DNA from 2 places in the Mesorhizobium sp. P3_B5 genome. Region 1 is predicted to be linked to the other one. Evidence: riboswitches for the same ligand, from Rfam matches in the RefSeq annotation. Region 1 holds a riboswitch; the other holds the start of a gene.

Evidence for each region. Region 1 has a riboswitch for cobalamin ahead of AC1DVW_RS18380 (CbtB domain-containing protein). Riboswitches for the same ligand answer to the same signal wherever they lie in the genome.
Region 2: it holds a riboswitch for cobalamin, as region 1 does, so the genes downstream of both, AC1DVW_RS06395 (aromatic ring-hydroxylating oxygenase subunit alpha) here and AC1DVW_RS18380 (CbtB domain-containing protein) in region 1, are expected to answer to the same signal.

The regions. Positions count from the first base shown of each region.
Region 1 is NZ_JBFUGR010000006.1:355,419-371,295, forward strand. It holds gene AC1DVW_RS18305 (NAD(P)H-dependent oxidoreductase) at 1-303, opposite strand, end outside; gene AC1DVW_RS18310 (NAD(P)H-dependent oxidoreductase) at 303-884, opposite strand; gene AC1DVW_RS18315 (FAD-binding oxidoreductase) at 884-2,281, opposite strand; gene AC1DVW_RS18320 (cytosine deaminase) at 2,281-3,582, opposite strand; gene AC1DVW_RS18325 (ABC transporter permease) at 3,769-4,620, opposite strand; gene AC1DVW_RS18330 (ABC transporter ATP-binding protein) at 4,607-5,437, opposite strand; gene AC1DVW_RS18335 (ABC transporter substrate-binding protein) at 5,453-6,457, opposite strand; gene AC1DVW_RS18340 (RidA family protein) at 6,711-7,094, shown strand; gene AC1DVW_RS18345 (creatininase family protein) at 7,150-7,953, shown strand; gene AC1DVW_RS18350 (tyrosine phosphatase family protein) at 8,171-8,680, opposite strand; gene cobD (threonine-phosphate decarboxylase CobD) at 8,680-9,735, opposite strand; gene cbiB (adenosylcobinamide-phosphate synthase CbiB) at 9,734-10,711, shown strand; gene cobO (cob(I)yrinic acid a,c-diamide adenosyltransferase) at 10,745-11,359, opposite strand; gene AC1DVW_RS18370 (bifunctional adenosylcobinamide kinase/adenosylcobinamide-phosphate guanylyltransferase) at 11,361-11,801, opposite strand; gene AC1DVW_RS18375 (CbtA family protein) at 11,841-12,638, opposite strand; gene AC1DVW_RS18380 (CbtB domain-containing protein) at 12,654-12,833, opposite strand; cobalamin riboswitch at 12,871-13,067, opposite strand; gene AC1DVW_RS18385 (gamma-glutamylcyclotransferase) at 13,135-13,827, opposite strand; gene AC1DVW_RS18390 (aromatic ring-hydroxylating oxygenase subunit alpha) at 13,947-15,128, shown strand; gene AC1DVW_RS18395 (MFS transporter) at 15,132-15,877, opposite strand, start outside.
Region 2 is NZ_JBFUGR010000002.1:287,458-303,334, reverse strand. It holds gene AC1DVW_RS06445 (NAD(P)/FAD-dependent oxidoreductase) at 1-1,035, opposite strand, end outside; gene AC1DVW_RS06440 (LacI family DNA-binding transcriptional regulator) at 1,125-2,147, opposite strand; gene AC1DVW_RS06435 (hypothetical protein) at 2,164-2,439, opposite strand; gene AC1DVW_RS06430 (ABC transporter substrate-binding protein) at 2,509-3,864, shown strand; gene AC1DVW_RS06425 (carbohydrate ABC transporter permease) at 4,104-5,117, shown strand; gene AC1DVW_RS06420 (carbohydrate ABC transporter permease) at 5,119-6,273, shown strand; gene bglA (beta-galactosidase BglA) at 6,278-7,942, shown strand; gene AC1DVW_RS06410 (ABC transporter ATP-binding protein) at 7,974-9,086, shown strand; gene AC1DVW_RS06405 (DUF680 domain-containing protein) at 9,165-9,401, opposite strand; gene AC1DVW_RS06400 (DUF680 domain-containing protein) at 9,461-9,661, opposite strand; cobalamin riboswitch at 10,169-10,370, shown strand; gene AC1DVW_RS06395 (aromatic ring-hydroxylating oxygenase subunit alpha) at 10,487-11,734, shown strand; gene AC1DVW_RS06390 (FAD-binding oxidoreductase) at 11,758-12,852, shown strand; gene AC1DVW_RS06385 (PqqD family protein) at 13,012-13,440, shown strand; gene AC1DVW_RS06380 (serine kinase) at 13,483-14,532, shown strand; gene AC1DVW_RS06375 (glycosyltransferase family 2 protein) at 14,529-15,281, shown strand; gene AC1DVW_RS06370 (glycosyltransferase family 2 protein) at 15,281-15,877, shown strand, end outside.

The sequences.
Region 1 (15,877 bases):
CACCCGGTCCAGCCAGCCTTTCAGCATCGCCGGCAGCCCGTACCACCATGTCGGATAGACAAAGAGGATCGCCTCGGCCCAGGCGAGATGCTCGAAATGCGGCTTCAGCGCCGGATCCTCAGGGGCACGGTCATTGTAGAAACGCCGCTCATCGCAGCCCATGACCGGATTGAAGTTTTCCGCATAGAGGTCGAGCAGCCGTACCTCCCAGCCTCTTCGCGTCAGCACTTCGATGGCGCTGTCGCGGATCGACGCGCAAAAGCTCTCGGGTACCGGATGGCAATAGACCACCAGCACCCGCATCAGAACGCATCCATCCTGGCCGCGACCTTGGTCATGAAGGCCTTGCGCGTCTCATCGGTCGACAGGTTCATCGAATAATGCGCGAGGTAGGACACAGAGGCACCGGGTTTGATGGTGGCGCGCAGCATGCGATTGACCAGCTTGCGCGGCGGATCGCCCATCAGCATGGCACGGAAGCGGCTGCCGCCATAGGTGGTGACCGCGGCCAGCTTGCGAATGTTGTGCAGCGACGGTTGCACCTTGCCATCAACCAGCCGGAACGACACACCGGGTAGAAAAACGCGATCGAGAAAGCCTTTCAGCATGGCCGGAAAACCGAAATTCCAGACGGGGTATGACAGCACCAGCGCCTCGGCCCGCAGCAAGCGCTCGACATAGGGCGCTGCCGGATCAGCGGCGCCGCGCACATCGTGATAGCCGAGCCGCTCGGCCCGTGTCAGCCGCGGATCGAAGCCCTCGGCGTAGAGATCGCAATCATCGACACTATGGCCGGCCGCAGTCAGCCGCTCGACGATCATCTGGTGCAGGCCGGCGTTGAAGCTGGTCTCGACCGGATGGGCGTAGAGGACCAGAATGTTCATCAGCCCGCCTTCTGCAAACCCTTGAACAGGAACGACCTGCCCGAGCGGTAATCGTAGTCAGGATTTTCCCAGGCGATCATCTTGCCGGGATTGAGCAGCCCTTGCGGATCGGTCTCGCGCTTGAAGGCAAGTTGCACCGCGTCGGTCTGCTTCATGCCGCCCTCCTCCAGCGTGTAGCGGTGGGGGTTGAAGATCCAGCAGCCATTGTCCTCGTGAATGCGGATGATCTCGTCGAGCCGCTCCGTCGTGGTGAAGCGCACCAGCGGCAGCCCGGCGGCGCCGATCGCGCCATCGAAACGGATGAATTCGAGATGCGCCGGCACCTCGTCGCCAAAGCGATCGACCATCGCCTTGACGTGTCCGAGATGGTCCGGCGACGGGTATCGGGTCTGCAGGTAGGTAATCGTTGGATCGACCCTGATGGCGCGCAATGTCGTGTGGTTCCAGGTCAATTCATAGGCCGGCGGCAGGCCCTTGAGATCGGCCTCCTCGTCGGCACGAAAGACGATCTCGCCCTTGCTGTGTGCCGTCAGGGCGACAAAGGCGTCCATCGCATGCGGCGCGATCATGCACACCACGATGCTCTGCTCGCGCCGGAAGAACTTCTGATGCCGCTTGAAATAGTCGTAGGGGATGGGCGCCGCGATCGGCGTGATCAGTTTCGCCAATATGCCGTCCTGGATGGCGAGATCATTGCCGAAGCTGGCAGCGTCCATGAAGGTGTCGAAGCCGACGATGACGTCGATCCAGTCATAGCTGGCGGTCAGCGGCATCTCGACTTCGGTGATGATGCCGTTGGTGCCGTAGGCATGCATGACCTTGAGCACGTCCTCACCGGTCAGGTCCATGACGCGCGGCTCCGCCTCCATCGTCACGGTCCTGAGCCGGATGACATTGCCGAGATCGCGCAGGCCGCCCCAGCGGATCGAACCGATGCCGCCAGAGCCGCCGGCAACGAAGCCGCCGATCGAGGCCGTGTTGTAAGTCGATGGCGACATGCGCAGTTCCTGGCCCGAATGTGCCCGCGTCGCTTTGTCGATGTCGGCGAGAACCGCACCCGGGCCGGTGACGACGCGGCCGGGCGCGATCGTCTTGACCGTGTTCATCTCGGCAAGATTGAGCACGACGCCGCCCGACAAAGGCATCGCCTGCCCGTAATTGCCGGTGCCGCTGCCGCGCGGCGTCACCGGAATGCCGTGGCGGTGGCAAGCGGCGAGCACGCGGATGACCTCGTCTTCCGATTTCGGCGTCACGATCAGGTCGCCGGTGACATGGTCGAGCTGCTGCTTCAGCACCGGGCTGTACCAGTAGAAGTCGCGGCTTTTCTGCTGGACGATCGCCGGATTGTCGTCGAGCTTCAGACCTTCGAGGTCACGCTTGAGTGCCGAAACATCCATCATGTCACCATCAAATCGTCGAGTTCGGCATAGTCGGGCAGCTGGCGGTCGATCGAGCGGCCGTCGCGCACGACGATGCGATCCGATTCGGGCCGCGACAGCAATTCCGTCCAGCTCCGCCCCTTGAAGACGACGAAATCGGCGGCCCCGCCAGAAGCGAGCGTACCAAAACCGTCGAGCCGCATCACCTTGGCCGGCGTCGCCGTCACCGCTTGCGGCCAGTCGGCGACCGGATGATCGAAATGCAGGATGCGCGTCGCCATGCGGTAGACTTCCAGCATGTCGAGGTCGCCATAGGCGTAGAACGGATCACGCGTGTTGTCGGAGGCAACCGCAACCGAAATGCCCCTCGCCTTCATCTCGTGCAGCAGCGTCACGCCACGCCAGCGCGGCGTGGTGTTGTCGGCTCGCCGGTCCTGCAGATAGAGATTGCACATCGGCAGCGACACCACGGCGAGCCCGGCCTTCGCCACCTTGTCCAGCGTGTCGAGCACATCGAGGTCAGGCTGGCGAGCCAGAGAGCAGCAATGTCCCACAAGGATATTGCCCTCAAAACCGTTCCACAGTGCCGCCTCGGCGATCTTCTTCAGCGAGATCGCTGAGACATCGTCGGTCTCGTCGGCATGGAAATCCAGGTCGAGGCCATGCTTGATCGCTTGCGCGAACACCTGGTCGAGAAGCTCTTCCAGATCCGGCACCATATAGGTGACGACGCCGAGCACGCCCTTGGCCGAAGCCACCCGCTTGGCCAGTCTTTCGAACCATTTCTTGTCGCGCACGCCTTCGATGCCGAGCAGACAGGCAGCCTGCAGCTCGATGCGGCCACGCCATTTTTCGCGCATGGCTTCGAACACCGGCCAGGAAATCTCTTCCTGCGGCGGCACGCTGTCGAGGTGGGTGCGCAACGCCCTGGTGCTATGCGCATAGGCTGAGCGCAGTGAAAAATCCATGCGGCGGGCGACATCCTCGGCACTCCAGCGCGCGGCGCGGTCCGCACCTGTGGCGTTCAGCGCGCCCATGAAGGTGCCGTCGGGATTGGGTTTGCGCGGCCAGATATGGCCCTTGTCGATATGCGTGTGGCAGTCGACGAAACACGGCAGGATGATACGGCCGCCAAGGTCGACGGCACCGGCCTGCAGCGCTGCGCGATCATGCGCGACGATGCCCGTGATTTTGCCATCAGCGACGGTGATGTTGGCAAGCGCGAAGCCGTCGCTGTCGAAGACGGCGGTGAGGCCGGGTGTGATGGATTGATGAACGCGTGCGTTGGCAAGGCAGTAAGAGCCGGAGGCTGGGATCAAGGCCTACCCCCCTCTGTCCTGCCGGACATCTCCCCCCCAAGGGGGGAGATTGGCAGCTTCAGCCGAGCCGCCTCTTTTGCAACATCCGTGATTAGCGAAAACAAAACATGCAGCCAATCTCCCCCCTTGAGGGGGAGATGGCCGGCAGGCCAGAGGGGGGTGTTTCGCGCCGACGTTTCACCCACGCTATCGCTCCTGCTTCAATGCACTTTCGTGCCAGCGCCGCAGGATCAGATGCGAGATCAGCGACAGCACCAGGAAGATCAAAATGCCGGTAAATGAAATCAGGATCAGCGCCGCAAACAGCCGCGGCGCGTTGAGCCGGTAGCCGGCCTCGATGATGCGCGAGGCAAGCCCCGACGACTGCCCTTGCGCGCCGGCGACGAACTCGGCCACCACAGCGCCGATCAGCGACAGGCCACCGGCGATCTTCAGCCCGCCGAGGAAATAGGGCATCGCTGCCGGCAGCCTGAGATAGCGCAATTGCTGCCAGTGGGTCGCACCGTTGAGCTTGAACATGTCGCGCAGATTGCGGTCGACGGAATTGAGGCCGAGCGTGGTGTTGGACAGGATCGGGAAGAAGGCGACGATCCAGGCGCACAGCAGCAGTTTCGTCGTCTGGTTGTCGACATAGATGTTGATCAGCGGGAAGATGGCAACGATCGGCGTCACCTGCAGCACGATGGCAAAGGGGAAGAACGACATCTCCACCCATTTCGATTGCGCAAACAGCACCGCCAGCCCGACCCCGCCAATGACGGCGAGCGCCAGGCTGAGAAAGGTGATTTTGAGCGTCACCAGCAGCGAGGAGAACAGCAGCCCGGCATCGTCATAGAGCGTCTGCAGCACCACGCCGGGGCGCGGCAGGATGTATTTCGGGATCTCGTTCCAGACACAGACACGGTCCCACAACCAGATCGCCAGGATCATGATCGCCAGCGGCAGCAGCCATTTGCCGATCCGTTCCAGCCGCTCCTCGCGCACACGGCGTGCCTCCTCCGGATCGAGGTTCACGGCAGGTTGGTCAATGGCCGTCATGATGCGGTCCGGCGATTGAGTTGATGGCGTTGACCAGGACATCCGAGGCCTGGCGGCAGAGCGCGGCATAGTCCGGCGAGGTGCGAAACGCCTCGTCGCGCGGATAGGGCGCACCGACGGCAAGCTCGCCGAATACCCGGCCCGGCCGCGCCGCCATGACGACGACGCGATTGGACAGGAACACGCTTTCGAAGACGCTGTGGGTGACGAAGACGACCGTAAAGCGCTCGTCCTGCCACAGTTCCAGAAGATCATTGTTGAGCTTGAAGCGGGTGATTTCGTCGAGCGCGGCGAACGGCTCGTCCATCAACAGCACACGCGGCTTGGTCACCATGGCGCGCGCGATCGAAACGCGCATCTTCATGCCGCCGGAAAGCTCGCGCGGCACGGCATTCTCAAAACCGGTCAGATGAACCCGCGCCAGCATCTCCATCACCACCGGCGCCGCCTTGGCCCGCGACACGCCTTTCAGCCTGAGCGGCAGCCAGACATTGTCGAAGACATCCGCCCAGGGCAGCAGCGTCGGCTCCTGAAAGACGAAGCCGATGTTCGAGCGGTCAAGCGAGCCGCTGCCGCGCCAGTCGAGCACACCGGAAGTCGGCGTCGACAGGCCGGCAATCAGGCGCAAGGCCGTCGACTTGCCGCAGCCCGACGGCCCGAGAAGGCTGAGAAAATCGCCTTCCCGGATCGTCAGATTGACGTCGCTGAGTGCCGTCACGCCGTTGGAAAAAACCTTGCCGACGCCACGCAATGCCAGCAACATCGGGCTTTCTCCCGATGTGCTTGCCGGCGCTTGCGCCACTTTCTCCTGCATCATGTCAGGCAGACCGGCCTACTTCTTCAGCTCCAGCCCGACGCTCTTGTTGACGAAGGCAAGCGTGTAGGCCTTCTTGATATCGATGCCCGCCGGCGTGACCTTGGCCTTGACCATCTTGTCGTAGAAGCTCTGGATGCGCGCGTCGGTCATGGCGCCGATGCCCAGCTTCTCCGTGTCGCCGGAATCGACCACGCCGAACTTCTTCAGCTGCTCGATCGAGAAGGCGATCTGCGCATCCGTCATGTCGGGATTGTCTTTCTTGATCATGTCGTTGGCGGCCTTGTTGTCGCCGTAGAGGTAGTTGTACCAGCCCTTGGCCGAGCCATCGACGAAGCACTGCACCACCTCCGGCCGCTTGTCGATCGTGGCCTGCATGGTCTCGACCGTGGTCGCATAGGTGTCCCAGCCGTAGTCGGCCAGCAGGAACTGGTTCGGCAGGAAACCACCCTCTTTCTGGACCGCGAACGGCTCAGAGGTGACGTAGCCCTGCTGGATCGACTTCTTGTTGGCGATGAAGGGCGCGGAGTTGAAGGTGTAGGGCACCCGCTTGGCGGCGTCGAAGCCGAGTTCCGTCACCATCCACTGGAAGAAGGTCTGCACGCCCTCGTCGCCGAGGATGTACTGGTCGGCCGTCTTCAAATCCTCCCACTTGTCCAGGCCCTGACCGGGTTGGGACATGATGACCTGCGGATCCTTCTGAAAGTCCGCCGCCACCACGCGCATCGGAATGTCCTGCTGCACGGCATCGAACGCCGACAAAAGATTGCCGCCCATGTAGAAATCGATCTTACCGGCGAGCAGCAGTGGCCGGCCACTGACCTGCGGGCCGCCCTGCATGATGGTCACGTCGAGGCCGCACGCGGCATAGGTGCCATCGGCCACGGCCTGGTAGTAGCCGCCATGCTCTGGCTCAGCTAGCCAGTTGGTGCCGAACGTCACCTTTTCGTTTGCTGCCGCGCTCAGCGCGCTCGAAGCCAGCATGGCGATCGCCGCCGCCGAAACCGTCAGTTTTCCGTACATTAACACCACCCTCTGTTTGCTCCGGCGCGCTCCGCGCCGGGCTCGACACCATTGGTTCAAGAAGCAAGACACATGCCACCGCCAGGACCCCGCGCTTGCGCAACAGTCGCGCGCGAAGGCCGGACGGGTCATGCTGTACGGGAGGCATCGTGCCTATTTTTTGGACGCCTGTCCACAATCGCGCCAATGCCATGCACTGCATCTTGAAGGTGCAATCGATCCGGTCTTAGGTGGCGGCAGATCGGAGATTGCCATGTTCAAATTTCTCAAACCGAAGTCGATCAAACCGCCCTTTGCCCGCTACAGCCACGGCGTCGAGGTGCCGGCAGGAAAGCGTCTGGTCCTGTGCTCGGGCCAGCTCGGTATCAGCGCGGACGACGTCGTTCCGGAAGATGCAGGCGCCCAGACCGAACTTTGCTTCAAGAACGTGGCAGCCATTCTGGGCGAAGCGGGATTGGGGCTGAAGGACATCGTGCGCGTCAACGCTTTCGTCACCGACCGCGCCTATCTGCAGCCCTATATGGACGTCCGCAACAGGCTGTTCTCCGACCCGGCGCCGGCCTCGACGCTGATCGTCGTTTCCGGCTTCGCCCGGCCGGAATTCAAGGTCGAGGTCGAGGTGCTGGCGGCGGGGTGATCGACAGGCCGTCCTTATGGCTCTAAGTCTGGCCCGTCCATCTGAGAGGCATGCGATGACCGTTGCAAAAAAACGCGTGTGGTGGGGCGACTATCGAACCACCGAATACGCCACGATCGACCCGGAGGCGACGATCGCCGTGCTGCCGGTGGCGGCGATCGAGCAGCACGGTCCGCATCTGCCGGTTTCGACCGACACCTCGATCATGAACGGCATGCTTGAAACGGTGATTGCCCGCCTGCCCGGCGATCTCGACATCCGCATCCTGCCCGTCCAGGCGGTCGGCAAGTCGAACGAGCACCTGCATGCGCCGGGCACGCTCACGCTGCCGGCAACGACGCTGGTCGAAGCGTGGACCGAACTCGGCCTGTCGATCGCACGCGCCGGCGTGCGCAAGCTCATCGTCGTCAACTCGCATGGCGGCAATGAGGAGATCATGGGCATCATCACCCGCGAATTGCGGGTGCGCGCAAAGATGCTGGCGGTGAAGACCAGCTGGCAGCGCTTTGGTCGCCCGGCCGGCATGTACACCGACCTCGAGGATCGCCACGGCATCCATGGCGGCGATGTCGAGACCTCGCTGATGCTGCATTTCCGGCCGGACCTCGTCGACATGGCAAAGGCCGACAATTTTGTCTCGAATGTCGCCCGCGCCGAAAAGGAATTTTCGCTGCTGCGTCACACCGGCACCCACGCCTTCGCCTGGATCGCCAGCGACCTCAACCCGAACGGCGTGGTCGGCGACGCCAGCATTGCGACGGCCGAAAAAGGCCGGCTGACATCAGAGCATCAGGCTGACGGTTTCATCAGCCTCTTGCGCGATGTGCGCAAGGCGAAGCTCTCCGACTGGCTGGCCTAACAACCCCCAGGGTATGTTGAGATTCAGGTCAGGCCGAGCTGAGAATGATGGATTTCGAGAACCGGCCTACGCCGTCCGTAGCTCTTCATAGAGCGAAGGCACTTATGAGGGCTTCGGCCGGCGAAGGCCGGAGCGGAGCGTACATTTAGGTACGTGAGCACCGGAAGCGCAGAAAACCATCGTTCGCAGGCCGGCATCACCTGAATATCGACATGCCCTAGCCGTCGATCCTCAGTGCGAAGGGGGTGCCTTCAAAAGCGTCCGCGCCACGCCCGATCGCCTGGATCGCCTCAACCATCCGGCCATTGCGATCAAGCAGCGCATCGGCGACCGCAATCAATCGCGGATTGGGTGTCGCCGAGGGCGACAGGGCGCGCAGCGTCTGCGCCAACTCGACCTCGTCGCGCTTCGGCGCCAGCGCCGCGGCGATGATGTAGGCAGACGCCGTCGAACGGCTGATGCCGGCATAGCAATGCACGACCATCGGCTTCACACGATCCCATTGACGGGCGAAATCGAGCAGATTGCGCACATGCTCCTCGCCCGGCATGGTCATGCCTTCCTGCGCCACCGCAATGTCGTGCATGACCAGATGCAGATGATTTTCCGGAACGATCGAAGCCGGGCGCACCACTTCGGTTCCCGCCGCCAGCAGGGAAAGCAGCCGCTCGGCGCCGGTCTTCGTTACGGTTTCATCGACTTTTGCCAGTGAACAGACATGGATCATCATCGCGCGATCTCCTCAGCGACAGCGTCGCGCTTGTGCACCCACTCGGCAAGAGCGGATTCGAGCCGCTGCCATTCCTCCTGACTTCCCGGCAGTCCGGCGCGCAGCAGATGCGGCCGGTCGGTGAAATGGCGAAGCAGGACTCCGCGCTCGCCAAGCGCCGAAAATAGGCCGGCTGCGTCCGCCAGCCTTAGATAGCGGAACAGCGTGGTGCCGCCGGCGACCGGAACGCCAAAGCGGCCGAACAAGGCATCCAGCCGCTCCCCCTCAGCCTTGAGTGTCGCGCGCATCTCGGTCTGCCAGCCGCTGTCGGCGAGCGCCCGGATGCCGTATTCGAGCGCCGGGCCGGCAACCGCCCACGGCCCGAACTGCGCGTCCAGCCGTTCGACCGTCTGCGGATCGGCCAGCGCAAAACCTAACCGCAAGCCGGCGAGGCCAAAGAACTTGCCGAACGAGCGCAACACGACGATGCCGCCCTGGTCGACATCGCCGGCCAGGCTCTCGGCGCGCGGACCGACATCCATGAACGCCTCGTCGACGACCAGCAGCCCGCCCTTGGCGCGCAATGTCTCGGCAAGTTGCAGCAGCCTTTCGCGCTCTATGACGCGCCCGTCCGGATTGTTGGGATTGACGACGATGGCGAGGTCGGCACCGGCCAAAGCCTCGAAATCGTCGACTTCCGCGACCGAATGGCTGGCGATCGCGGCTGCGCGAGCATGTTCGGCATAGGTCGGACCGAGCACCAGCGCCCTGCCGGGGCTGACCAGCGAAGCGACGCGCGGCAACAAGATCTGTGTGCCGGGAGCCAGCACGACATGCGCTGCCGACGGCGCGCCATAGGCCGCGGCAGCGACCTTGGCCAGCTCGCGACCACGCCCGGCTTCCGGCAATCGTGACAGGGCGGTGGCGGGCAGCTCAAAAAGCGGATAGGAGTGCGGATTGATACCCGTCGAAAGGTCGACGAAAGGCTGTGGCGCGTGAGGGAAGAGCGCGCTCGCCCGGCCCAAGCTCCCGCCGTGATCCACGGCAGCAATCGCTCCTTCAAGAAGCTTCATGTCGATCCTGATCGCCTTCCTGTCATTGGCCATTGAACGTGCCCTGGGCTACCCGGACTGGCTGTTCCGCGCCATCGGCCATCCCGTCACCTGGTTCGGCAGGCTGATATCCTTTCTCGACCGCAGGCTCAACCGCGCCACTGATTCCGACGCGCTGCGTCGCCGGCGAGGCGTCCTGGCATTGCTGGTCATCGTGCTGGTGCCGGCGACAATCGCCTTTGTGCTGCAAATCGTGCTCTGGCAGATATTTCCCACCAGCATGGTGATCACCGCCATACTGGCGACGTCGCTGCTGTCGCAGAAGAGCCTTTTCGAGCATGTCGAGGCGGTGGCCGATGCACTCGACACCGGCGGTCTGGCCTTGGGTCGTATCACCGTCGCGCGCATTGTCGGCCGCGATCCGGAAAGGCTCGACAAACCGGGCGTTGCCCGCGCCGCAATCGAAAGCCTGGCCGAGAATTTTTCCGACGGAATCGTGGCACCGGCCTTCTGGACCGGTGTTTGCGGGCTGGCCGGCGGCGTCGCCTACAAGGCCGCCAACACCGCGGATTCGATGATCGGCCACCGCACCCCGCGCCACGAGGCCTTCGGCCGGGCTGCGGCCCGGTTTGACGATTTCATCAACCTGCCGGCCTCCAGGCTGACCGCGCTGTTGATCGTGCTCGCCGCCTTTCTGGTCAGGGATGCCGATCCCGGCAATGCCTGGACAGCCATGCTGCGCGACGCCAAGAAACATCGCTCGCCCAATGCCGGCTGGCCGGAAGCGGCGATGGCCGGCGCGCTCGGCCTGGCGCTGGCTGGGCCGCGCAGCTATGGCGGCGTCATCGTCGAGGATGCCTTCATGGGCGAAGGCGGCCGGCGCGAGGCGGAGAGCCTGGATATCAGACGGGCGCTGAGGCTTTATCAAGTCGCCGACTACCTGCTGATCGGGCTGTTCGGCTTGTTGTCCGCGATCCTGATCGCAGTGACGTTCTGAGCCACTTTCCTCTGTGGGGAGGGCAAGAAACCCTCAGAACTCTATCCCCTGTTGCGCCTTCACGCCGGCCGAGAAATGGTGCTTGGTCACGCCCATCTCGGTGACCAGGTCGGCGGCCTCGACCAGCGCTGGCTTGGCGTTGCGGCCGGTGACGACGACATGCAGGCCTTCGCGCCGTGCCTTCAGCGCCGCGACCACTGTGTTGAGGTCGAGATAGTCATAGCGCAGCGCAATGTTCAATTCGTCGAGCACCAGCAGGCTGATCGACGGATCGGCCATCAGTTCGAGCACCTTGGTCCAGGCAGCCTCCGCGGCGGCGATGTCGCGCTTCAGGTCCTGCGTCTCCCAGGTAAACCCCTCGCCCATCGTGTGCCAGACGACACGGTCGCCGAAGGCGGCAAAGGCATCCTTCTCGCCGGTGTGCCATTTGCCCTTGATGAACTGGACGACGCCGACGCGCTTGCCATAGCCGAGCATGCGCAGCGCCAGCCCGAAGGCGGCGGTGGTCTTGCCCTTGCCGGGACCGGTGTTGACGATCAAAAGTCCCTTCTCGACCGTCTTGGCTGCTACCTCGGCATCCTGCACCGCCTTGCGCTTGACCATCTTGGCGCGGTGTTTTTCGGCATCCTTGTCTTCGATATCAGCCATATCATTTCACCTTGAGCGGCAATCCCGCCACCATCAGCAGCACTGTGTCGGCGACCGCCGCGACCTGCTGGTTGAGACGGCCGGCAGCATCGCGAAACCGGCGCGCGAGCGCGTTGTCGGGCACGATGCCCTGGCCGACTTCGTTGGAAACAACAAACCACGGTCCGCGCGGCCGCGACAGCACGTCCGCCAGCCCCAGGCATTCAGCCTCGAGATCATGGTCGGCCAGCATATGATTGGTCAGCCACAGTGTCAGGCAGTCGATCAAAACAGGTTGACCGTCCGGTAATGCGGCGAGCGCGCCCGCAAGATCGAGTGGCGCATCGATGGTCATCCAGCCCTCGCCGCGCCGCGAGCGATGCAGCGCGATGCGCTCGCGCATTTCGTCGTCATAGGCTTGCGCGGTGGCAATATAGGTCCACGGCGCAGCGCCTGCCCTCACCAGTCTTTCGGCGTGGGGGCGAAGGTCAGTTCTTTGCGATCAGGCAAAGCTGTCGCGCAGGCTGGTGGCTGTGCCCGTAAAGCGTCCGCGCACCACGCCGACGGCAGCACCAAGCACCAGCCAGAACACCAGATTGGTCACCGTAACCGCCACCACGAACTGATGGTGCAGGCCTTCCGGGATTGCTGTCACGAAGCTGTCCGGCTGCGGCGCACCGACTATATGTGGCGCCACGATCAAAGCCACGGCAAGGATCGCCAACGGCAGCGACTTGCGGAAGGCGAGAAGGCCAAGGCCAGCCGCTGTCGCCGCCACTGTTGCCCACCACCAGATCTGGCGCTGCATGAGGTCGGCCGCCGGCATTGCCGGCAGTTCGGGCGGCAGGCCAAGGCCCGGCGCCAGCGTGAACACCGCAAAGCCGGCCAGGCCCCAGAACACGCCCTGGCGCCAGCTGCCGATACCGCCAGCGAACTCGGAAACCGCGACCAGAATCAACGCGAAGCCGATGCCGGTGACGATATTGGCGACGACACTGAAGGCAAAGCGCTCGAAGCCGTCGGCCGGCGACCAGCCTTCGTCTTCAGCCGGAGCCGCCGCTTCGACAGGCGCTGGCGCTGAGCTCATGGCGTTTTCCGCCGGTGCGGCACTGCTCATGGCATTGGTGGTGCTGGCGGCGGGTGCCGCAGCATGATCGTGCTGGTGGCCGCCAGCCTTCTCAAAAACTTCGGCCTGGTAGATCAGAGGGTCGGTGGCAAAGGCCTGCATGCAGGCGAGAACGACGCCAGCCACGAGCCCTGCGATCGCCGCGATGAACACGACGTTGCGAAACAGGTTCATGATGTCAATTCCTCGTCAGTGGCAGGGGAACGCCATCGAGTGGCGATAATCGTGCGCAGCGTTGTGGACCACATCGATATGCGAGAAGCCAACAACCCCGACAACGAACATGCCGAGAAATGCAGTGAGCACCAGCTGCATGAAGCGCGACTGCGAGGAAACGGAAGCGCCGAGAGAGACGGAAGCGGTATTCATGTCTTGTCCTTTCGCCCTCCACCCGAGGGCATAGAAGTCACTATCCCTGTCGCCGGCAGGTCTCCTGGCTCGCGGATCAGCGCCCTTCCCCACCTTCCCGAAGAAAAATCTTCAGTGGCATATGGAGAGGACTACCGCACACAGTTGCGGGGGCAGCCACGGCATTGGGCAACAACTCAGCCCGCACCGCATTCCCTCTTGGCTCCAAACGGAACCGACGACAGCAGCGACTATAGGCAAAATCGCAGCGCCCGGCAAACCAAATTCCGCCGGTTACCAGCGCGAATGCGCCACCTTGGCCTTAAGCTGCGGACGCGGCGATCCGCTCGGCAACGAGGCGCTGCAGCCGCCACAGATGGCGGTCGTGAATGCCGCGCTCTTCCAGGTTTTTCACCGTGTTGTAGAGATAATCGGCGCCTGAGCCCCAGTGCCCACAGGATGTAGCCAGTCTGTCGACGACCCTCTCTTCGGCGAGCGGGCCGGCATAGGTCGTACCGTTGCGGTTGATGACGAAGGCCAAAGCCTTTATCGGGCCGCTGTCGCTGGACAGGCTGAGCATGCGGGGATGGTAGCTTGTCGGCTTCAGCGTCACTTCGCGCCGCAAAAGCTTGCCGAGTTGCTGCCGCCTGTTGTCGTCGGTAAGGCGAAAGGCGACGCCCTTGCATTGTCCGCCACGGTCCAGCGCCATCATCAGGCCGGGGCTGTCCTTGGTGCCGCGCCAGCGCGTCATGTTCATGCAAAAGGACCGGTGCCAGCCGCGCACCGTGGCGACACGTTCCTCGACATGGTCGATTTCGGGTTTCCAGATCAGCGAACCGTAGCCGAACAGCCACAGCGGTTCCGAGTCAGGCAGTTCCGCCTGCAATGCGTCCAGCAACGAATCATAGTCGCCATCATCCAGATGCGCAGCATCAGGATCGGGACCGGTATCCTCGATCGCGCGCCAGCAGCGCGCGACCAGTTCCGGCGTAAGCGACATCTGCCGTGCAGCCAATTCTCAATCCTCTTGTTCAAGGACATGATTAAGGCATTGCGGTCGAAACCGGCAATGCCGTGGCGTGATTGACAAGAGATTGGCCTGGGTGTCGGCTGGCGCATCACAGGAAGCCAGCCATGCAACCCAACCCGGGCGAGCGCGACCTTTATAACGGCTTGACCCGGCTTGAGCCGACGCTGCCCTCCTCGGCCTATTGGGACGCAAACGCCTATCAGCGCGACCTCGACGCCATCTGGTACAAAAACTGGCTGCTGGTTTGCCGCGAGGCCGACCTCGCCCAGCCGCTGGCTTTCAGGACCTTTCGCGTCGGCACGCAGGAGATCGTCGTGCTGCGCGACGACACCGGCGTGCTGCGCGCCTTCCACAACACTTGCCGGCATCGCGGCTCGCAGCTTTGCCAGGAGAGCAAGGGCCGGCTGAAGGCGCGGCTCATCACCTGCCCCTATCACGCCTGGTCGTATTCGCTGCGCGGCGACCTCGTGCGCGTTCCCTCGAAATCGCTGCCCGAAGGTTTCGACAAGGCCGATCACCCGCTCTACCGCGTGGCGCTGTCGGTGTGGCGCGGCTTCGTCTTCGTCAATCTCGCCGAAGATGCCCACGGCTCGGCCGAAACATCTTTCGATCCTGCATCCGGCAGCCTCGCCAACTGGCCGCTGGAGACGCTGGTCAGCGGTCACGTGCTCAAGAAGGTGATGAACTGCAACTGGAAGATCTTTTGGGAGAACTTCAACGAGTGCCTGCACTGCCCCGGCGTCCACAAGGACCTGTCGCGGCTGGTGCCGATCTATGGCCGTGGCCTGATGGGCCGCCATGACGACCCGGACTGGGTTCGCCATGCCGACAATGACGCGCCGGAATTTTCCGGTGGCCTGCGCGCCGGCGCCGAGACCTGGTCGCGCGACGGACAGGCGCATGGCCCGGTCTTTTCCGGGCTGACGCCGGCCGAGCGCGCCGCCGGCCAGACCTATGCCACGTCACTGCCGTCGATGTTCATCGTCGGTCACGTCGATTATGTCCGCACGGTGCGGCTGGTGCCGCTTGGCCCCGAACAGACCGAACTCACCGCCGAATGGCTTTTTTCGCCCGAGGCACTGGCAGCACCCCAGGCCGATATCGACAACATCGTCGCCTTTGGCCGGCAGGTGCTGGAGGAAGACGCCGCGATCTGCGAGGTCAACCAGAAAGGACTGCGCTCGCTGCGCCACGAGGCTGGCGTGCTGATGCCCGAGGAGTACGACCTGCACCGCTTTCACAACTGGGTGCGTGACCAGCACACAGCACTGGCACCCAAGCCATGACCGTCAAAGCGATTTCGGCAGATAGCGCCAGGTGACAAAGCCGCAGACCGCGGCCAGAAGGCCGAGCGTTGCGAACACCGAACCCAACCCGAAGAACGCCAGCGCCACCGAATAGACCAGCGGCGGCGTCAGCTCGGAAAAGTCGAGATACGTGCGATACACCGCCGCCATCTGCGCCCGCTCATAGGAGCGCACCGAACGCATGAAGGCGGTTGAGCCCAACGCATCGAGCGCGATGGTGAAGAACGCGCCGCAGAGCAAAAAAGCGCCGGTGAGCAACGGCACCGTTTCGCCGACGGCGCCCGCAGCCAACAGCATCGCCGACATGGCGAAATAAGCGAATGTCATCGTCCGCCGGCCGCCGAAGCGCTTTCCCGCCTTGCCCCAGAAAATGGCCATGAACAAAAGCGCGTTGCCGGCCGACACCAGCAAGCCGCCAGCCAGCTTGCCCTCGCCGGTGATCACCATGAACAGCGGCCCGTAGACGAAGAACGTCGTCCAGAAGCAGGAGCGGCCAAAAGCGATCAGCCAGGCCAGTCTCAGCCGCGGCTGCGCGACGAAGCGGCCGATATTGGCCAGCGGATTGGCGGGCCGTGTCTTGCCAGGGCGGATCGATGGATTGTCGCCCAGCCTGTAGGTCCAGAACAGCGCCAGCAGGATCATGGCAAAAACGGCAACCGCGCCATGCGCGGCATAGATGCCGAAGCGCGTGTAGAGAAAGATGCCGAGCGTCGGGCCGCCGGTCCAGG
Region 2 (15,877 bases), on a different contig from region 1:
CGGTTCAGGAGCCGGGCTGAGCACTCGCATTCTCTCAAAAGGGCTCCGCGAATCCGGCGCCCAATCGCGCGGCGTCGACCATGCATCGGGGTAGCCTGAGGGCGCGAGCGGGAAATAGCGTGTTCCCAGCGGATTGTCCCTGAGGGCGGGAAGATATTTGGTGGCGTGCCGGAAGGCGTCAGGTCCCAGGTAATGCAGATGGCTGCCGCCTGCAGCGAGTGTGTAGCCGCCATCCTGCCGGCGCCTGAAAGCGATGCGTTCGTCAGTCGCCGCACCTGCATAGATTTCAGGCAGGGGTTCCGTTGCGGCTACGGTTACCCTGACGCTGAGTTGGGGGATGGAGACGCCGTGTCTTCGAAGGAAGAGGGACGACCAGGCGCCGCCTGCGACCAGTACGCTGGAGGTCTCGATGTATCCCGCCTCGGTCCACACGCCCTTGATCCTGCCGCCTGAGATTTCGAGGGTCCGCGCTGCGCAATTCTCTACGATTCTCGCACCCTTTCTGACGGCAAGCCGAGCAAGCGCAGGCACTGCCAGCCAAGGCTCCGCGCGCATATCGGAGGGTGTCGTCATCGCGCCCTTGAACTTGCGCGACATGCCTTTGATGAGCTTCGCGGTTTCATCTGTGTCCAGGAGGTGCGTGTCGAGTTCATGGATCGCGGCGATCTTCATGAACTGTTCGAAGCCGGCCATGTCCTTGTCGGAGTTCGCCAGGTAGGTCACGCCGGTCTGGGTCAGCCCAATGTCTTCGCCGCATTCTTCAGCCAGTTGCCGCCACAGGCGAATAGCCTCAATGACGACAGGCAGTTCATCCGCGTCTCGTCCCTGCTTTCTGATCCAGCCCCAGTTTCGCGACGACTGTTCGGCCGCAACGCGTCCCTTTTCCAGCAGCGTCACCGGAATGTTGCGCTGCGCAAGGAAGAGAGCTGTGGTCACGCCGATAATACCGCCACCAACGATGACCACCTCCGACCTCTTCGGCGGTGGGCCAGGATGCTGGATTGGATCCGTTTCGGAGAACGAGAATGTGGGCAAAGGGCGCACCCTGGAGGACTGGCTGATGGCTCTGGCTATCTGGTTGCCACCCTGCAAAAGCCAAAGCAAGGGCGGGTACAGGCAGATCCCTAAACCGGCGCTCCTGCAACCGAGCCCCTGACCACCAGGTCAACCGGCCAGACCTCGCCGCGAGCCCCTTCTTCCAGGCCGGAGATGCGCGCCGCGAGCCGCTCGGCGACGCGCGCGCCGGCGAGCCGGATCGACGAGCGCGTCGTCGACAGCGGCACGGAGAAATTCTCCGGCTTGAGCCACGGAAAAACGTCGTCATGGGCGATCAGCGACAGATCGCCGGGAATGGTCAGGCCGAGATCACGCACCGCGCGCACGACACCGAGCGCCATGATCAGGCTGGAGCAGGCGATTGCCGTCGGCGCGTCACCCTGTTCGAGCAGTCGCCTGGCGGCGCGATAGCCATTCTCCTCGGTCATGGCGAGCGAACAGACATGGCGCTCGCCGAGCGTCAGCCCACTGGCCGCCAGCGCCCGGCGCACGCCGCGCTCGCGATGGATGGCGAAGGTCTCGCGGTCGTCGCCGTTGATCAGCGCCAGCCGCCGGTGTCCGAGCTGGATAAGCAGCCGTGCCGCCTCGTGAAAGGCGCCCTCATTGTCGATGTCGGTGAAGGGATAGTCGAAATCGAAGCCGTCGCTGCGGCCATGGACGATGAAAGGGATGCCAAGCGTGTTGACCAGCGCCACCCGCCGGTCGGTCGGGCGGGGTGAGGAGATGTAGACGGCGTCGACCTGCCGGTTGGCGACGATACGCCGATAGGTGGTCTCCTGGTCATCGGCATCGGCGGGTGACAGCACCAGGTCCAGCTCGTGCGAGCGGGCGTAGTCGCCGAGGCCGGACAGGAATTCGACGAAATGTGGATCGATATCGACGGCCGTGCCGGTGGGCAAGACATAGCCGATCATGCCGGTCTTGCCGGTCGCCAGCCGACGCGCGCTCGGGTTCGGGCGGTAGCCATGGCGCTTGGCGGCATCCATCACCCGCCGGCGCGTTTCCTCGTTGACCTCAGGGTAGCCGTTCAGCGCGCGGCTTACCGTGGTCTGCGATAGCGCCAGCATATGGGCGAGCTGTTTGAGGTTCACAGGAGGCCTCCAAGCCTCAAAGCGCTTTTAAATTGAATCGATCTAGGCGCCATGGACAGCGCAACCAAGCGTGCCGACCATAAGCACCGTTTCGGCGGGTTTGAAGTAAAATTTGCTGTTGCACTGCCATAAAAGCATGCTGCGCTGCACTTTCACTGGCTTTCACTGCAAAAATTAAATCGATTAGCTTTTCGCCCTCTTGACTTCCGACCGATTCAATGGCGTGATCAAAAAAGCCAAAGCGCTTTGGAAGACTCTGCGGAAGGTTGCGGTTCCTTTCCGACTGAGTCACAGTCCTGCAGCGTCGGCGGACGGAATGGAGGTTCCGTCCGGGTGTTTGTGACCACTGGGAGGAATACCAATGAAGAAAATGCTTCTGCTGGGCGCCGCGTTTGCTACGCTCGCCCTGAGCGCACCGGCGCAAGCCGAACTGAAGTTCAAGCCGGGCGAAGACCCCCGCTTCAACTGGGCGAATTTCGAAGAGCTCAAGAAAGTCGACCTCAAGGGCGAGACGCTGACGATCTTCGGACCATGGCGCGGCGAGGACGAGGGCCTCATCCGCACCGTTCTCGACTATTTCTCGGAAGCCACCGGCGCCGAGATCAAGTACTCCTCGTCGGAGAACTACGAACAGCAGATCGTCATCGACACGCAGGCCGGCAGCCCGCCCAACATCGCCGTGCTGCCGCAGCCGGGCCTGATCCAGGATCTGGCATCGAAGGGCCTGTTGACGCCGCTCGGCGACGACACCGCCAAATGGGTCAAGGACAATTACGGCGCCGGCCAATCGTGGGTCGACCTCGGCACCTTCAAGGACAAGGACGGCAAGCCCGGTTTCTTTGCCTTCCCCTACAAGGCCGACGTGAAATCGCTGGTCTGGTACTCGCCGGACAATTTCGAGGAAGCCGGCTACAAGGTTCCGAAGACGCAGGAAGAACTGGCCGATCTCGAGAAGAAGATCATCGCCGATGGCGGCACGCCGTGGTGCATCGGGCTCGGTTCGGGCGGCGCCACCGGCTGGCCGGCGACCGACTGGGTCGAAGACATCATGCTGCGCACGCAGACACCCGACGTCTACGACAAGTGGGTGAAGAACGAAATTCCGTTCAACGATCCGGCCGTTGTCAACGCCATCGACATTTTCGGCAAGATCGCCACCGACGACAAGATGGTCGATGGCGGCGCCAAGGCGGTTGCCGCGACCGATTTCCGCGACAGCCCGAAGGGCCTCTTCTCGGTGCCGCCGAAATGCTATCTGCATCACCAGGCGTCGTTCATCCCGACCTTCTTCCCGGAAGGCACGAAAGTCGGACAGGACGCGGACTTCTTCTACTTCCCGCCCTACGCCTCCAAGCCTGAGCTCGGCACGCCTGTGCTTGGCGCCGGCACGCTGGCCATGATCACGAAAGATAGCAAGAGTGCCCGCGCGTTCATCGAATTCCTGAAGATGCCGCTCGCCCATGAGATCTGGATGGCCCAGGGCGGTTTCGTGACGCCGCTGAAGTCGGTCAACAAGGACGCTTATGCCAGCGACGCGCTAAGGAAGCAGGGCGAGATCCTCGCCAATGCCTCGACCTTCCGCTTCGACGGCTCGGACCTGATGCCCGGCAAGATCGGCGCCGGCGCCTTCTGGACCGGCATGATCGACCTGGTCGGCGGCAAGTCCGCCCAGGATGTCGCCACCGACATCCAGAAGAGCTGGGACGCGATCAAGTAGGCAGCCCCTTATCCGGCTGGACGTTCGTTTGACTACCCGATCCGGGCCATCGAGGCCCGGATCCGACCGGCGGCCCGTTCCGCGGCGATTGTCATGAGCACATAGACATTCCGGCATGAAGCGCGATCGGCAAAGGGGGGACCCGCTTTGCCTGGCGATTGCGCTCTGAACAACTGAATCCGCGCATCTCACAGCCAAGGGCGTTCGACTTTGGCCGATGCTGCGCAGGGGAGGAACCCATGGCGGCTCAGATCTTCTCGGCCATATTCGTCATCATCGTCGGCGTCGGCGGTTGCGTCGCCTATTTCTGGGGCGCCAACAAGCTGGTGGACATCATCTTCCCGTCGCGCGGCGTTGCCGGTGCGGCGGCCATCGACAATCTGCGCCGGCAAGGGCTGGTACGGCCATGGTTGTTTGTCGGCCCGGCCATGATCATCCTGACCATTTATCTGATCTACCCGGTGGTGGCGACGCTCTGGCTGTCCTTCTTCGACCGCGGCGGCGAGCATTTTGTCGGCTTTGCCAATTATGAATGGGCGTTCGGCGACCGCGAATTCCGCAACTCGATCCTCAACAACATCATCTGGCTGGCGGTCGTGCCGGCCGCCTGCACCTTCCTCGGGCTGATCATCGCCGTGCTCACCGACAAGATCTGGTGGGGCACGATCGCCAAGAGCCTGATCTTCCTGCCGCTGGCGATCTCCTTCGTCGGCGCCAGCGTGATCTGGAAATTCATCTACGAATATCGTGGCGAAGGTCAGGTGCAGATCGGTCTGCTCAATTCCATCATCCAGTATTTCGGCGGCCAGCCGCAGGTGTGGATATCGCTGCCGTTCTGGAACAATTTCTTCCTGATGATCATCCTGATCTGGATCCAGACCGGCTTTGCCATGGTCATCCTGTCGTCTGCCTTGCGCGGCATACCCGAGGAAACGCTGGAGGCCGCGGTCATCGACGGCGCCAACCCGTTCCAGATCTTCTGGAAGATCATGGTGCCGCAGATCTGGGGCACCATCGCCGTCGTCTGGACCACCATCACCATCCTGGTGCTGAAGGTGTTCGACATCGTGCTGACCATGACCAACGGGCAGTGGAACAGCCAGGTGCTGGCCAATCTGATGTTCGACTGGATGTTCCGCGGCGGCGGCGATTTCGGCCGCGGCGCCACCATCGCCATCATCATCATGATCGCGGTCATTCCGATCATGGTCTGGAACATTCGCCAGGCGAACAAAGAGACGGGAGGGCATTGAGATGGCCGTCGCAACGGGAAAATCCTTTGCCAGCCGCTTCGGCGTCCACATCGCCGTCCTGATCTTCGTCGCGATCTGGACTGTGCCGACGCTCGGCATTCTGGTCTCGTCGCTGCGCGACAAGGACCAGATCATCGCCTCGGGCTGGTGGAACTCGTTCTCCAGTTCCACCCAGACGGAAGCCGGCCGGTTGCCGCCGGCCTCGGGGCAGGTCGAAAAGGACGGCAAGTTCGTGCTTGCCGGCAACATCTTCGGCGAAGGTGCCGCCCGCAACATCAGCGCCTTCGGCGTCAAGTCGGCCGCACCGACGCAATACCCGGCCGGCACGACAGCCGATCTCGGTGACGGCGTGAGCTTGCAGGTCAATGCCGACGGCACGTTCGTTATGTCCTCGCCCAAGGCTTTCGAGGGTGACCGCGGCCAACGCGTCTACTACGCCTCGTCGGCGCCGCCGAAATTCACCACCGACAACTACAAGACGGTGCTGTTTTCGGAAGGCATCGGCCGCTCGTTCATAAACTCGCTGACTGTCACCATTCCGGCGACCGTCATCCCGATCCTGATCGCGGCTTTCGCTGCCTATGCGCTGGCCTGGATGCGGTTTCCTGGCCGCGCGCTGCTGATTGCGGTGATCATCGGCCTGCTGGTCGTACCGCTGCAGATGTCGCTGATCCCGCTGTTGAAAATCTACAACGGAGTCGGCCTGTTCTTCGGCGTGCCGTCGAAAACCTATCTCGGCATCTGGCTGGCGCACACCGGCTTCGGCCTGCCCTTCGCGATCTACCTGCTTAGAAGCTACATTGCCGGCCTGCCGCGCGAAATCATGGAATCGGCGCGCATCGACGGCGCCAGCGACTTCGAGATTTTCGTCAAGATCGTCTTGCCGCTGTCGTTCCCGGTGCTGGCCTCCTTCGCCATCTTCCAGTTCCTCTGGGTATGGAACGATCTGTTGGTCGCGATGGTTTTCCTGGGTACCGAGGCGGACCAGATCGTGCTGACCGCCAAGCTCAATGCGTTGCTCGGCTCACGCGGTGGTGATTGGGAAATCCTGACGACATCGGCTTTCGTGACCATCATCGTGCCGCTGATCGTGTTCTTCTCGCTGCAGCGCTATTTCGTCCGCGGTCTGCTTGCAGGCTCGGTGAAAGGAGGCTGAGACCATGCAATCCGCTTTGAAGGCGACCTCGAAGCCCGATCTCGCTGTCGATCGAGACTGGTGGCGCGGCGCGGTGATCTACCAGATCTATCCGCGCAGCTATCAGGACTCGAACGGCGACGGCATCGGCGACCTCAAGGGCATCATCGGCAGGCTGCCCTATATCGCCTCGCTCGGCGTCGATGCCATCTGGATCTCGCCTTTCTTCAAGTCGCCGATGAAGGATTTCGGCTACGACGTGTCGGATTATTGCGACGTCGACCCGATGTTCGGCACGCTGGCCGACTTCGACGCCCTGACCGCCGAGGCGCACAGGCTTGGCCTCAAGGTGATGATCGACGAAGTGCTGTCGCATACCGCAGACAATCATCCGTGGTTCAAGGAAAGCCGCTCAAGCCGCACCAATGCCAAGGCCGACTGGTATGTCTGGGCCGACGCCAGGCCCGACGGCACGCCACCCAACAACTGGCTGTCGATTTTCGGCGGCTCGGCCTGGCAGTGGGACACCAGTCGCCAGCAATATTATCTGCATAATTTCCTGGCCGAGCAGCCCGATCTCAACTTCCACAGCCGTGCCGTCCAGGACGCGCTGCTCGAGGTCACCCGCTTCTGGCTGGAGCGCGGCGTCGACGGCTTCCGCCTCGACACCATCAACTTCTACTTCCACAGCCAGGGGCTGGAAAACAATCCGCCGCTGCCGCCGGAAGAGCGCAACGACCAGACCGCTCCTGCGGTCAACCCCTACAACTACCAGGACCATCTCTACGACAAGAGCCGCCCGGAAAACCTCGCTTTCCTCGAACGCTTCCGCGCGCTTCTCGACGAATATCCGGCAACCGCCGCGGTCGGCGAGGTCGGCGATTCGCAGCGCGGCCTGGAAGTTGTGGCGGCCTACACCGCGGGCGGGAAGCGCGTGCACATGTGCTATTCGTTCGATTTCCTGGCGCCCGAAAAGATCAGCGCGGCAAAGGTGCGCTCGGTGCTGGAATCCTTCGGCAAGGTCGCCAGCGATGGCTGGTCGTGTTGGGCTTTCTCCAATCATGACGTGATGCGCCCGGCGTCGCGCTGGGCCGCCGGCGAGGCCGACGAGACCGCCTATCTCAAGGTCATCTCGGCGCTGCTGATGTCGCTGCGCGGCTCGGTCTGCCTCTATCAGGGCGAAGAGCTCGGGCTCGGCGAAGCCGAGCTGCAATTCGAGGATCTGCAGGACCCTTACGGCATCCGCTTCTGGCCGGAGTTCAAGGGCCGCGATGGCTGCCGCACACCGATGGTGTGGGATGCCACGGCCAAGAATGCCGGCTTCTCCTCGGCAAAGCCCTGGTTGCCGGTGCCGGGAAAACACCTTTCGCAAGCGGTCAACGTGCAGCAGGGCGACGACAGCTCGCTGCTCGAGCACTACCGGCGCTTTCTGGCTTTCCGCCGTCTGCATCCGGCGCTGGCCAAGGGCGATATCGAGTTCATCGAAAGCGAGGGCGACACGGTTGCCTTCACGCGGCGCGAAGGCAACGAGCAGATCGTCTGCGTCTTCAATCTCGGCGCAGGGCTGGCCAACATCGATCTCGGCGGCCGCGCGCTGCAGCCATTACCGGGGCACGGGTTTTCAGGACAGACTGGCGCCGGCTCTATCCGTCTTGGCGGCTACGGCGCCTGGTTCGGGCGTATCGACTGAATTTGCTAGAAGAATTCACTGGGAGGAAATCATGGCCGATGTCACGCTAAGACAAGTGAAAAAATCATATGGCAATCTGCACATTCTGCACGGCATCGATCTCGACATAAAGTCGGGCGAGTTCATCGTCTTCGTCGGCCCTTCGGGTTGCGGCAAGTCGACCTTGCTGCGGTCCATCGCCGGATTGGAGGAAATCACCTCCGGCGAGCTCAAGATCGCCGGCGAGGTGGTCAACGACGTGCCGCCGTCGAAGCGGGGCATCGCCATGGTGTTCCAGTCCTACGCGCTCTACCCGCACATGACCGTCTACGACAACATGGCGTTCTCGATGAAGATCGGCAAAGAGAACAAGGCCGAGATAGACCGGCGCGTGCGCCAGGCGGCGGAAATCCTGCAGCTGACCAAATATCTCGACCGCTTGCCCAAGGCGATGTCGGGCGGCCAGCGCCAGCGCGTCGCCATCGGCCGCGCGATCGTGCGCAATCCAAAAGTGTTCCTGTTCGACGAGCCGCTGTCCAACCTTGATGCGGCACTGCGCGTCGCCACCCGCATCGAGATCGCCAAGCTCAAGGAATCGATGCCTAACACGACGATGATCTACGTCACCCATGACCAGGTCGAGGCGATGACGCTAGCCGACCGCATCGTGGTGCTCAAGGAAGGTCATATCGAGCAGGTCGGCACGCCAATGGACCTCTACAAGAAACCGGGCAATCTGTTCGTTGCCCAGTTTATCGGTTCGCCGGCCATGAACATCCTGCCGGCGACGATCGAAACAACCGGCAATTCGACTGTCGTCAGCCATGTCGGCGGCCGCAAGGCGACAGTGCCAATCACCACGCCGACTTCAGCGAAGGGCGCTGCGGTGAGCTTCGGTGTTCGGCCGGAGGATCTGGTGGTCTCCACCGGCGCCGATTATCTTTTCGAGGGCAAGGTGGACTATGTCGAGCAGCTCGGCGAGGTTCAGCTCATCTATGTCGACATCGGCCGCGCCGACCTGCCGCTGGTGACCAAGCTGCCCGGCAATGTCGAGGTCAAGCGCGGGGCGACGCTGCGGCTGAGCGCCGATGGCGGTGACCTGCATATCTTCGATGCAGACGGACATTCCTTCGCACTGCACAAGCCGGAAGCAAAGGCGGCTTGAGGCCGACCGGTCCGTATCAACAAAAAAGAGCGGCGGGCCTGGCCCGCCGCTCTTTTTTCTGGAGATCGACTTCGGCTTTTAGCGGCCGAAGAGGTTCCGGTCGCTGCCCTGAGGGGCCGACTTCTGGACGTCACCCGACGAGTTCAGCAGCTTGTAAACCGGCGAGCCGGTGTCGCGTACCGAAGACGTCTTTGTGTTGTCGACGTTGACGGTCGCCTGCTTGCTGATGTCGGTCCCGCCAACGCTGTCGTTGTGGGCATAGGCGCTGCCGGCGGCAATCATGAGGGCGGCGGCGGCAAGAACAATCTTCTTCATTTTAAGTCTCCTGAATTTTCGTATTCCAGCAAGCGGCAATGCATTTTGCCGGGATCGGCTTAGTTGTGACCGAAGAGGTTACGGTCGCTGCCCTGAACGACGGGCTGCTTGTCAGCCGGAGCCGACTTCTGAATGGAAGCGGTGTACGAGCTGTCGACAGCCGGGACGGCCTGGTTGGCGCCGAAGTGGTCGCTACCATTGGCGAAGGCGCTGCCGGTGATGGCCAGAACGGCGACGGCAGTGAGAACAATCTTTTTCATTTTTAGTACTCCAGTATCTTAGTTCATCAGTCCGTCTAGCGGCGTGTCTTGGAAGGAATTCGCATCGTTCGGACAGCCCCGATGTGGGTGAGGCCAGCGCCTGTTTCCAATCACGAAGTTGTTCCGCGTGGACCATGGCTCTGCACCTTGAAATTGTACCAGAGCCTCCTACACTTTCTATTTTAGTGAATATTTTCAATTCGTTATGCTGTGCCGCCCGTGAGCCAGCTGACGAATTGGCAAACCAGCGTTCACACCGTCCTGCACGCTCTGTCAACAGAAACGAACCGTTCGGTTCGATTTTAGAAACTGCTAATAGTCACTTTTCGAAACCGTTAACTGTTTTTAGCGCCGCCGCAGGTCGAATCCGATGCGCGAAGCGGGCGGGTCACGGCCGGTGAAAGGCTGGGTTCGCGTCACAAATCCTGGCCGGTGCATTTCGCCTATGGTGTCGCGCTGCATGGATGCGATGTCGCTTTCATGCCGATGGCGCGGCCGCTGTCGTGATTAGATGATGGCATCTCAGGTGCCGCTTCGTGACGATGAAGCGGAGAATTGGGAAGCCGGTCAAAACCCGGCGCTGCCCCCGCAACGGTGGTGGAGTTCAAGTCGCAACGGGAGACCACTGGGCCACAGGCCTGGGAAGGTGTCGCGACCGTCCGCAAGGACACTCCAGAGCCCGGAAACCAGCCCGAAATAGCTAGACTCGACTGATCGCGGTGGGCGGTCAAGAGGTGGATGGTGCATGCCGGCCTTGTCGCCGGATTGCGATCGGTCTTTCCTCCATCACCACCAAGTTCAGTCCTTTGAAGATGAGGACAGGACATGGATGCGCGCAACGACATGCTGAGGCTCTTGCACAGCCGTAGGGACGGCTACTCGCTCGAGCAGCCCTTCTATACCGATCCCGACTACTTCAAGCTCGACATGGAGCTGATCTGGTATCGCGACTGGCTGTTCATCGGTCATGATTGCGAACTGCCGAAGCCGGGCAGCTACATCACCGCCCAGGTCGGCGACTATCCGGTGGTGCTGGTCCGCGACCAGCAAGGCAAGATCAACGCGTTTCACAATTCCTGCCGCCATCGCGGCAGCCGCGTCTGCAACGCAGAGAAAGGCACTGCGGCCAAGCTCGTCTGCCCCTATCACCAGTGGACCTACGAACTGGACGGCAGGCTTTTGTTCGCAAGGCAGATGGCCGAGGGTTTCGACAAGAGCCAGTTCAGCCTGAAGCCGGTGGCGTGCGAAAGTGTCGGCGGCTACATCTTCATCTGCCTGGCCAGGGAGCCGGCGGACTTCGCGCCGATGCGCGCCATGATCGAGCCTTATCTGTTGCCGCACCGGCTGCGCGAGGCAAAGGTCGCCTTCGAATCGACCATCGTCGAGAAGGGCAACTGGAAGCTGGTCTGGGAGAACAACCGCGAGTGCTATCACTGCGCCGGCAACCATCCGGAACTGTGCAAGACTTTCCCGGAAGCACCGACCGTCACCGGCGTGCAGGGTGCCGACAGCGACCCGGAAATGCTGGCGCACTGGGCGAAATGCGAGGCGGCGGGCCTGCCGAGCAAGTTCCGCATCGATACCGCCGGACAGTTTCGCGCCACCCGCGCGCCGCTGCTGCGCGATGCCGTCAGCTATACGATGAACGGCAAGCGCGCGGTGAAGAAGAACCTTTCCGACAGCGTTTCGGCCGACCGCATCGGCACCTTGATGCACTACCACTACCCGACGACCTGGAACCACATCCTCATCGACCACGCCGTTACCTTCCGCGTGCTGCCGATCAGCGCCACGGAGACGGCGGTGACGACGAAATGGCTGGTCCACAAGGATGCGGTCGAAGGCGTCGACTACGACCTTGCCGAGCTCACCCATGTCTGGACCGAGACCAACGACCAGGACCGGCGCATCGTCGAGGAGAACGCCTTCGGCATCCTGTCGCCGGCCTATGAGCCTGGCCCCTATTCGGAGTTGCATGAGGGCGGCGTGATCCAGTTCGTCGACTGGTATGCCCGCTTCATCGGACCGCGCCTTGCCGAGGGCGGCCGGCCCGCGCTGCGCAGCGTTGCCTGAGAAAGGGTGAAGGGATGAATGCGATGACGGACCTCGGGCTCTACCGCCATCTCGACGAGATGGCGCCCTGGAACGACAGGCTGCAGGTGTTGGAAGTGATCGGCGTCAGCGACGAGGCGCCGGAGGTGAAGACCTTCACCTTCCGCTCCGACAACCAGACATGGTTTCGCTACAAGCCGGGACAGTTCGTGACGCTGGAACTGCCGACCACTGAGGGCCCTTTGATGCGGACCTATACGCTGTCGTCGTCGCCGTCGCGGCCGTTCTCGATCGCGGTGACGGTGAAAGCCCAGGCCGGCAGCATCGGCACGCGCTGGATGTTCGATCATCTGAAGCCCGGCGTTCACGTGAAGGCCTATGGGCCGGCGGGCGACTTTTCGCTGCACAGCCACCCGGCGGCCAAATACCTGTTCATTTCGGCCGGCTCCGGCGTGACGCCGATGATGTCGATGCTGCGCTGGCTGAACGACTGCGCGCCATGGACCGATGTCGGCTTCGTCAACTGCGCGCGGCGGCCCGAGGAGATCATCTTCCGCAAGGAACTCGAACTGCTGGGAAGCCGCATGCCGGGCCTGTCGCTCGGCTTCATGATCGAGGAGCGCTCCAGCCGTGAGGGTTGGTTCGGTCATATGGGGCGGATCGACGCGATCCGGCTGCCGCTGCTGGCGCCGGACTTCCGCGAGCGCGAAATCTTCTGCTGCGGCCCGGACCCGTTCATGCGCGCGGTGCGGCAGATGCTGGAGGCCTCCGGCTTCGACATGGCCTATTACCACCAGGAGAGTTTTGCGGCTCCCGCTGTGGAAGAAGTCCCGGCTCCGTTCACATCGCCGGCTGGGATCGAAGTGCCTGCCGACACTGTTACGCCGGTTCGCTTCTCGCTTTCGGATGTCGACGCCGAATGCGTTGCCGGCCAGACCGTGCTGCAGACGGCGCGCGCTTCTGGTGTGAGAATCCCTGCAGCGTGCGAGTTCGGCCTGTGCGGAACCTGCAAGGTGAAGAAGGTTTCAGGCGAGGTCGAGATGAGCCACAATGGCGGCATTCTCGATCACGAGATCGATGACGGCTTTATCCTTGCCTGTTGCTCGCGGCCGCTGTCGGCGCTCGAGATCGAGGCCTGACAGGACCGCGGATTGGCCGCTTGCCTTTGCATGCCGGCCTGACCCTGGCCGGCGCTCCGTCTTGCCAAAGAACGGCCAAGTGGCTAGACGCTTTTCCAGGGCAAGGCGAACCGCAGCGACCGGTGATCGCTTCCGGGCAGCCTGGTGTGGGGACGTTTGATGGAGCAATTGGTCTACGCGGTCGCAAGCAAGGACATCGTTTTCGAGTCCTTTGACGGCGAAGCCGTAGTCCTCGATCTTTCGAACGGGAAATATTTCGGCTTCTCCGATTCGGGCAGCGGGGTCTGGCAGGCGCTGTCGTCCGGTGTTGGCGCCCACGCACTGGTCGGACAAGCGGCTGGCGGGGCCACAATAAAGTCAGCCGAGCTCGACCGCTTCATTTCCCAACTGCTCGAATTCGGCTTGCTCGTGCGTGCGGCCGATGCAGCCGCGCAACCCATCTCGGGCTCCCTGCTGGCCCAACTCGCCGGCAGCAGCGAGCCGCTCAAGGTCGACATCCATGACGACCTTGCCGATCTCATTCTTGTCGACCCGATCCACGAGGTCGAGGAACCTCTCGGTTGGCCGGCGGTCAAGCCGGCGCCCTGAAACCACCCAAGTAGCCCGGTCGGGCAACGCTGGAAGTCAGCCATGCCAGGCGTCACCCTTCAAACCCTGACCGACTATGCCCGTCACGTGCTGGCGGCGGCGGAAAGCGCGGCTGAGCGCTATCCGGTCACCACCACGGTCCGCTTGCCGCGGCTGGACCTGACGGCGCATCTCAGCCCCGGCGCCTTGGCCGAAGCTGTCGGCCATGGCCTCGTCCCTGCTCCCGACGACCAGCCGAGCGTGGGCGACTGCCGCATTTTCGTCGCCGATCCTGATGTTGAGGGCATCCCCGCCCCGGCGACATGGGGCCAAGCCGACTACACGCATCACGCCTTCGCCACGCAGCTGGCCGAAGCCGGATTGCGCGGCAGCTATTTCCATGACCTGGATTTCTGGCAGTTCTACGATCCCGAACGTCGCGTCGGCGCACAGCTGATGAGGTCCGCCGATGGGTTTCCGCCCTGGGAGCAAGGGGCGCCGCTGCGCGCCTTCCTGCATTGGGAGTATGCCGCGCGCGGCATGCGGCTTACCCATGCCGGTACGCTGGGCATTGGCGGCAAGGGCATGCTGTTCGCCGGCGCGGGTGGGGCGGGAAAATCGGGAACGGTTGTCGCCGGACTGCTCAACGGGCTCGACAGCGTCGGCGACGACTATGTGCTGATCGATACCGACAATGGGGTGACTGCCCACCCCTTGTTTGCCACGCTCAAGCAGGACCCGGAAGGTTTCCGGCGGCTGCAGCTCGAACGAAGGTTGAAGTCGCACGGTCCGCTGAACTGGCAAGGCAAGTATCCGTTTCACATCGATGACATCGCGGTCCGGCCAGTACCTGCAAGTCTGGACATCGTCGCGCTGGTGGTGCCACATATCAGCGGTGGTGAGACAAGCTCGATCATGCCGGTGTCGCGCAAGGACGCCATGATTGCGCTGGCGCCATCCGGAATCGCACAGATGCCGGGCGAACGGGAAAGCGGCTTTCGCTTTTTTGGCGAACTGACACGCCAGCTGCCGTGCTATCGCCTGTCGCTGGGGACACGGCCCGAGGAAATCGCCGGCACGATTTCGGCGTTTCTCGCACGAGGCATTTTATGAAACTCAGCGTAATCGTGCCTGCCTACAACCGCGAGCGCTACGTCGTTTCGGCATTGCGGTCGCTGCTCAGGCAACGCGACGCCGCCGATCTCGATATTATCGTCATCGATGACGGCTCAACCGATGGCACGGCCGAGGCGGTGCGCGCCATAATGGATGAGACTTCGTGCATCCGCCTTTTCCAGCAAGCCAATGGTGGTGTCACCAAAGCACGCAATGCCGGCCTCAGGCAGCTTCTGCCGGAAACGGAGCTTGTGTCATTTCTCGATTCGGACGACATCTCGCCCGCCGGGCGTTTCAAGGCCGACCTTGCCTGCTTCGAAACCGATCCAGGTCTCGAACTGAGCTATTCGCGCATGACACTGGTTGATCTCATAGACGACGAGACACTTGAACCGGCAACCGAAAGCCACTGCGTGACCGTTCGCGGGATTCATCTGTCGGCGGGGATTTTTGCTCGCCAGTTTGTGGAACGCATCGGCAGTTTCGACGAGGACTTCAACCAGGCTGAAGACACCGACTATCTGCTGCGTGCCTTTGAAAGCAGTCCAAGATACATTATGCCCGATACCGTGGCTCTCTACTACAGGCGTCATCCCGGCAATATGACAAGGGAGGCCGATGTCCCCCTTCGCGAGTTCATGCGCGCCATCCTCAAATCGATGAAGCGTCGCAAGGCCGACCCCTCCTTGCGTCCGATCGAAGGGATTTTCGATTTCAAAGAGCTCGCGCAGTGGCGCTTCATGTGATGAGCGGTTATGGCGTCGTCATCCCGGCCTTCAACGCGGCAGCCACCATTGCCGAGACGCTGAGATCGATCACGGCCCAGACAGTGCAGGCCGAAACCATCGTCGTTGTCGACGACGGCTCCACCGACGACACCGTGGCGGTGATCGAGGCGCTGAAGCTGCCGGTGCGGCTTTTGCGCCAGGAAAACGCCGGCCCCGGCAGCGCCACGACAAGAGGCATCGCAGCGCTGTCGACCCCCTTCGTGGCGACGCTTGATGCGGATGATCTGTGGTTGCCGACCAAGATTGAAAGACAGCTTGCGCATCTGAACCGGCTCCCAGGGACATCGGGCGTTTTCACGCACTGGCGTACCTTTCGTGACGATAGGCCCGAAGTGCCGGAAGTCACCTCTGTGGCGGGCTGGTCGCGGACCACAATGCTGATCCGCCGGGAGGTCGCCGATGCCGTCGGGCCGATTGTCGACCCGCAAGGGGGGCGTGGCGAGATGATCGATTGGATCGCTCGGGCGCGCGAGGCAGGTTTCGTTCTCGACATGTTGGATGAGGTGCTGGCGCTCAGGCGTATCCGACCAGGCAGCCTGTCCTATGGCCGCGAT